DNA from 3 places in the Ruegeria sp. AL12 genome. Region 3 is predicted to be linked to each of the others. Evidence: riboswitches for the same ligand, from Rfam matches in the RefSeq annotation. Region 3 holds a riboswitch; each other region holds the start of a gene.
What was found. Region 3 has a riboswitch for cobalamin ahead of ACR0C6_RS08815 (DUF1636 family protein). Riboswitches for the same ligand answer to the same signal wherever they lie in the genome.
Positions count from the first base shown of each region.

Region 1: another riboswitch for cobalamin. It lies ahead of ACR0C6_RS19860 (DUF4198 domain-containing protein); the one in region 3 lies ahead of ACR0C6_RS08815 (DUF1636 family protein).
Region 2: another riboswitch for cobalamin. It lies ahead of ACR0C6_RS19375 (hypothetical protein); the one in region 3 lies ahead of ACR0C6_RS08815 (DUF1636 family protein).

Region 1 is NZ_JBQFXN010000014.1:13,892-16,089, reverse strand. It holds gene ACR0C6_RS19865 (ROK family transcriptional regulator) at 1-739, shown strand, start outside; cobalamin riboswitch at 861-1,059, shown strand; gene ACR0C6_RS19860 (DUF4198 domain-containing protein) at 1,191-1,976, shown strand; gene cbiM (cobalt transporter CbiM) at 1,983-2,198, shown strand, end outside.
Region 2 is NZ_JBQFXN010000012.1:9,444-11,641, forward strand. It holds gene ACR0C6_RS19365 (DNA polymerase III subunit gamma/tau) at 1-153, opposite strand, end outside; gene ACR0C6_RS19370 (protein-tyrosine phosphatase family protein) at 325-837, shown strand; gene ACR0C6_RS19375 (hypothetical protein) at 829-1,236, opposite strand; cobalamin riboswitch at 1,328-1,549, opposite strand; gene ACR0C6_RS19380 (alpha/beta hydrolase family protein) at 1,683-2,198, shown strand, end outside.
Region 3 is NZ_JBQFXN010000002.1:213,018-215,215, reverse strand. It holds gene ACR0C6_RS08820 (ABC transporter ATP-binding protein) at 1-750, opposite strand, end outside; gene ACR0C6_RS08815 (DUF1636 family protein) at 747-1,103, opposite strand; cobalamin riboswitch at 1,202-1,398, opposite strand; partial or broken gene ACR0C6_RS08810 (D-lyxose/D-mannose family sugar isomerase) at 1,499-2,116, opposite strand; gene ACR0C6_RS08805 (carbohydrate kinase family protein) at 2,181-2,198, opposite strand, start outside.

The DNA.
Region 1 (2,198 bases), on a different contig from region 3:
GGCCAAAGGCAGGATTGCGGGTCTTGGAATTGCCATGCCGTTCTATCTGTGGGACTGGGCCCAGACCCTTCAGGTTCCTCAGGAAGAAATGGACCCGTGGCGCGTATCAGACCTGAAGGCTGACCTGGCGCGTCGCCTCGATATTCCGGTATTCCTGCAAAATGACGCCACTGCGGCTTGTGGGGCGGAATTGGTATTCGGTCCGGCTGATGGGCCAAGGGATTTCCTGTACTTCTATATCGGGTTTTTCATTGGCGGCGGTGTGGTCCTCAATGGCGCGATCTTTTCGGGGCGTGGAAACGCGGGGGCAATCGGCCCCTTGCCTGTGCCCGATGGCGCGGGCGGTGTCAGACCGCTCATCGATGTGGCCAGCCTTTACGTGCTCGAGCGTGCAATCACCACGGCAGGTGTCACGTCGCATTCCATCTGGGAAACGACCCAGCGTTGGGATGTGCCAAACGTTCAACTGGAAAACTGGTTGAAACGGACGGCAAGCGGGATTGCCCATGCGATTGTCTCATCCTGTAGCCTGATAGATTTCGAATGCGTGAAGATTGACGGCTGGATGCCGCAGGACATCAAGGCGCGTTTGGTTGAAATGGTGGAAGACAAACTGTCCGAGCTGAACATGACCGGGCTCGAGCGCCCCGTTGTGCTGGCAGGAACCGTAGGCCCGGAAGCACGCTCTTTGGGCGCGGCAAGCCTGCCCTTGTCGGAGAGGTATCTTTCAGAAGCTTAGACAGGAACGAACCCTGCCGCCTTGGACGTTTCACAAACTGGTTCACTCTCGCAAACTGCCGAGCTCAATATTTTCGATGGCCGTAACACATTTTCGTTGACGGAAGGCTGAGTTGTCTGGCAAGCCGCTCGGCATGTCCGGTTCCGGGGCTTGCTCTGGAATCAATAGGGAATGCGGTGCGGGCTCTGGCCCAAATCCGCAACTGCACCCGCAACTGTAAGCGACGAGCAGGGCTGAAACGCCACTGGGGTTTGCCCGGGAAGGCCGGTCCAACGCTTTGACCCGCAAGTCAGGATACCTGCCGGACATGTGCCCTCTAACGGGCACTCCTAATCGACGACGGGATGTGCGTCGGACCAGGATGCCTGAAAGGGTAATTTGGCGTTGAATGTCCCGTGGTCAAAACGAATTTCGCGCCGGGATTGGCGCGACGGGACAAGGACGACTGTTCATGAAAACGCTGCTCAGCGCAGCCGCTGCCGCGATGGCTCTTCCTGCCATAGCAAATGCGCATTTCCTTTTGGAATACACCACCGACACCATGATCGAGAAACCGGGCGATGTACCGGTCAAACTGATTTTCTGGCATCCGTTCGAGAATGGCCATGTCATGGATCTTGAAAAGCCGCAGGAATTCTATGTGATCCACAACGGTGAAAAGACCGATTTACTGGACACGCTGGAACCTATCCGGTTCACCGGCGGGCAGAACGAGGGCGCGGCGTTCAAAGGCAGTGTCCCGGTCAAACGGTCGGGCGACTATGTGCTGGTGACGGTTCCTCAGCCTTATTACGAGGAATCCGAAGACATCTATATCCAACAGCTCACCAAAGCCTTCCTGAACCGCAACGAATTGCCGACCGATTGGATGAATCCCGTGGGTCTGCCGACCGAGATTATCCCGCTGAACAAGCCGACCAACATCATCGCGGGTTCGACTTTCACGGGCCGTGTGCTGGCTGATGGTCAGCCGGTTGCGGGGGCCGAGATCGAGATCGAATACATGGCAGCCGAACCCGACATGGAAAGTTCGGCCGCTTCTGCACCGAAGGCGTCACCAATGCCGGGTGGTGCGGTGGTCGCAATATCTGACGACAACGGGTATTTTTCGTTCGGCGTTCCAAAAGCCGGTTACTGGGGTTTCGCCGCCCTTGGTTCCGGTCCGGCAACCGAACATGAGGGCAAAGAACTCAGCCAGGATGCGGTCATCTGGATCCGCGCCTGGGATCTGGAGTAACCCCAAATGCACATCGTCGACGGAGCCCTTTCCAACCCGGTTGTAATTGGCGGCGCCATAGCCGCCGCGGGCGGGATCGCCATGGGTCTCAGGTCTCTGGATCTTGATCGCATCCCCACTGCGGGCGTGCTGTCAGCCAGTTTCTTCGTGGCATCGTTGATCCACGTGCCCATTGGTCCGTCGTCGGTCCATCTGATCCTCAACGGCATGGCCGGGCTGCTG
Region 2 (2,198 bases), on a different contig from region 3:
GCCGGTCATGATGAAGGCCTGCGCGATCCGGTCGGCCGCGAACGCGTTTTTCAGGGTGCGCACCATGGCATCCTGACCCACCAGATCGGCAAAGGTTTCCGGGCGATATTTGCGGGCGAGAACCTGATAGGCGGGGCTGGAGCTGTCTGTCATGTCTTCTCGTTGGGATTCGGTGCTTGGGCACAGCGTAGTGGCCACCGTTGCCCGCGTCCACAGCGTGGCGCGATGATTTTTGATTTAGAAACGAGTCGCTTTCGCACTAAACTGCATCAGCGGATTTAATGGCTCATTTTTGTAAAGAGTTTTTTGGGGAGGACAGGATTCATGTCGCAGTTGGTGATCTACGCCCTGCAAGTCGGTGGCGGAACGCTGGCACTGACCTCGATGCCCGGACGCGGCGGAGATTACTCCAGCGACCTGGACATGATCGCTGCGTGGCAGCCGGGGCTTGTTGTTTCGATGACGACGGATGTCGAAATGCTTCAGGACGGGGCGCAGGAATTTGGCAGCGATATTCAAAGCCGCGCCAGCCGATGGGTTCACCTGCCCATCGAAGATTTCGGAGCGCCGACAAAAGCGATCGATGACGCGTGGCCGTCCGTCAGCGCCGCGGCCCGGCATGCGCTGTCCGGCGGAGGTCGCGTATTGGTGCACTGCCGCGGGGGATGTGGCAGGTCAGGTATGGTTGTCCTGCGGCTGATGGTCGAATGCGGCGAACGCGCGGACACGGCGCTGCAACGATTGCGGGCGGTGCGCCCTTGCGCCGTCGAAACGGATGCGCAAATGGCCTGGGCCTCTCGGCGCGCCCAGGCACAGGTCAGTCTGGATTCAGATTGAAATCTGCGCGGGCGCGCAAACAGGTTTTCGCGGCCGGATCGTGGAAACTTCGATCATCGCGCAGGGTGGGGTTTTCACGACGCCGGATGGCATCGCACTGACCGTGTTTCCGAAGATCAGGTCGGCATAGCCGTTCAGCGGCTCAATCGCGGTTTCGGGCTGCGTCCCGCAAAAGACACGAATGCTGTCTGATCGCGCGCGGAAAATTGCATGACATCCTTCGGTGCAATGTGACAGCTCGCTGCTGCCCTCAATCTCGAAATCGTCACTGGTGGCCGAGGTCGCCTGGGCCATGGCTTCGGATATCGAGCGCGCCAGCCGCGCCAAAGCGGGGCAGGTTTTGCCCGTCCGCTGACATACCGTTGCACTGAATTCATGTGTTTTTGTCTTCCAGATCATCCTGCGCCCTCCGCGCTTGGTGGACAGGATATTTGGGACAGGTGGAACAGCGTGATGCCGTCAGGACCTGCCCGGACACCCCGCCCGAGTTTCGGTTTCGTTTCCGATGGCAGGTCTCCTGACTTGCGGGTCATCGCTTTGCCGACCTTCCCAGCCGTCGGGGCCAGTGGTGTTTCGGCATCGCTTACCGCTTACAGTTGCGGGGGCAGTCGCGGATTTGGTTGTTGCCTGCATGACCAGACATTACCGCACCGTGTTCCCTTTTCATCCCGACCCCTTGTGGAGGCCGGAAACCATCACACAACCGCTAGCGTTTGAGTACGCACCGAGTCAAGCCGATCTTTTGGCCGGACGCTTGGTCATGCTGGATACGGTGTTGGTTCATGCATAGTGTCGAGGGTGTTGAGGTTCTGAAACCGGATTTACCAAGCGCAAAGCCAGAGAACATGTTGGACACAGAGCAAACGGTATTGACCGAAGAGTTTCGCTTTCCGTCCGGGCAGAAAACACTGTCTGCCCGGTTGTACAGCCCGCTGACTTCGCCCGAAATCGTCGTCGTTCTGAACAGTGCAACGGGTGTGCCGCGCGATTATTACCGTCATTTCGCACGATGGCTTGCTGCCGAGCAGGGTATGGCCTGCCTGACCTATGACTATCGCGATTACGGGCATTCCTTGACCGGCCGCCTGAAAGATTCGCGTGCGACCATGGCGGATTGGGCCTTGATCGACATGCCCGCGGCACGGGCGGAAATGCGCAGACGGTTTCCCAATTCGCAGCATTGGACCATCGGCCATTCGATCGGCGCGATGTTGGGGCCTGTGCAGCCGGATATCGATCTGATTGACCGGATGATCTGTGTGTGTTCGGGGCTGGTAACCCTAAGCGACCATCCATGGCCCTATCGGGGTTTGGCAGGATTGTTCTGGTATGGTCATGCGCCGCTTTTGGCCCGAGCCCTT
Region 3 (2,198 bases):
ATCCAGTGCGGGGATCATGCGGCCTTCGTGCTGAAAGCACAGATAATCCACGCCGAATGTCTCACGTACCCGGTCTGGGGTCAGAACTTCGACAACAGGCCCGAACCCCGTCAGACGCGTGGCTTTCATCAGCGCCACATGGGTGGCGAATTCCGGGATCATGACCAGATCATGGACGATCATGACGACAGTTACCCCCAGATCAGCGACCAGAGACAGCATGTGCCCCTTGGCATCGGGGTCCAGATGGTTGGTTGGCTCGTCCAGAAACAGCAAGGACGGATTCTGGGCCAACGCGCGCGCGATATGTGCGCGCTGACGTTCTCCGCCGGACAGCTGACCCATCGTTTTGTTGGCAAAATGCGACAGCTCGGTCGTCGTCAGAACCCGTTCCAGATCAGCCTTGTGCTGAGCCATCGAACGTTCGCCTTGAATCGGGATTTGCCCCAGCGCAACATAGTCTTGCAGGCGCATCCGCCCGTCAGGCATTTCCTGCTGCCCGACCACAGCAATGGAGCGGGCACGTTGGCGGGCGGACAGGGTCCGAAGGCTTTGGCCTTCTATCCAAACATCACCCAAGGCAATCCGTTCGATCCCACACAGCAGTTTCAGCAGAGTGGTCTTGCCGGCGCCGTTCGGCCCTGCGATTGCCAGAATTGATCCTTCTTCCAGACGAAAGGATACATCCTGCAACAGGACATCGCCATTGAGCGCGTAGTACTCCAAATTCTCGGCAACCAGAAAGCTCATGATCCCCCCCCGGACGGCAATGCGGGCATGCGCGACAAGGTCTTTGCGAAAAGGGCCGGGGGGCGGTCCGAGGCGCTGGTCCAGCCATCGTCACTGTCGCCGAACTGGGTCGCGAATTCGACCAGGGCGGACAGGTCGTGTGATGTCGTGATATCGCCAAACAGGTACTGCGCTTTGCCCGGGGCCTGAAATCCGACGGTCATGGCCCGTTCACAACCTGCCATGCAGGCCACCATTCGGGTTTCAAAACCGTCAGGCAACCGGGCATCCAGCACGTCTTGCGCAGCCTCGGCAGACATCGCCCCCTGACATGTTGAACAGATCAGAACGTAGTGATCAGAATAGCAGGTCATCGCCATCTCCGTCGTTTGCCAGACGCAGACAGAGGGCACATACCCGGATATTACGCAAACGCGCCATCAAGCCTCCTTCCGAGACGCCCCGCCTCGGGTTGGTTTATAGTGCGATGGCAGGTCTCCTGACTTGCGGGTCGTTGCTTGGCCGACCTTCCCAACCCATGCGGGTCAGTGGTGAAGTGGCGTCGCTCACCGCTTACAGTTGCGGGGGCAGTCACGGACTTGGCACATTCCAGTGCCGCACCGTGTTCCCATTTTCATCCCTTATGGAACCATCCCGCTCAGCTAGTCTGGCAATGCCAGACTTGTCAAGCGGCAGACGAAGGCGTTGGTAGATGGAATTGCGACAGCTGACCCAGCTGTCCTGCTGCGCCAGCCCGGACCGAACGGTGTCAATAGTCTGATACAAGAAGGAAATCCGGTTCGGAATCTTTCTCGACCTTTGAAAACCGTGGAATTGGCTTTTCAAACCCAATGTCGGTGCGGTCGTTATTCACGGTCGATACCTCGCCAATAAGGCAATCGCCGCGCTCGGCCCAAAAAGCGTGCCAGATGCCGGGCATCAGAGTTACGCTTTGCCTCGGCTTCAGCCGCACGTATTCTTGGGGTTGCAAGGTTACGGGGCAGGCATCGCTGGGGACCGTCACCGGGTTGTCGCGGTCGACGCCACCGTTTGGATCCGACGCATGAATTTCCAGAACGAGATCGCCGCCGCCCCTGTTGATGATGTCTTCTGCCTTAACGATATGCCGGTGCATCGGAGAAAGCTGATCGTCTTTCGAGATCAACAGTTTTTCTGCACAGAGCATCCCACGCCCGGATTTCAGATCCTTCACCTCACCATTGTTTAGAGTGAACAGGAATAGGCAATGTTCGTCGAAATGGCCTTGTGCGTAATTGGTAATGTCCCATCCCAGCTTGCGGCTGCGGACAGTTTCGACCAAAGAGATGCGCATTTTCTCGGGCGATCAATCCGCAAAGGGTGGCAACACGGCTCCGAAAGATTGAATGAACGTCTGGGCTTAGGGCTTGAAGTGGTTGATTTCGGATCGTTTCATCATGCCATCCCGCAGATCAAAGTTCGTGCGCCCA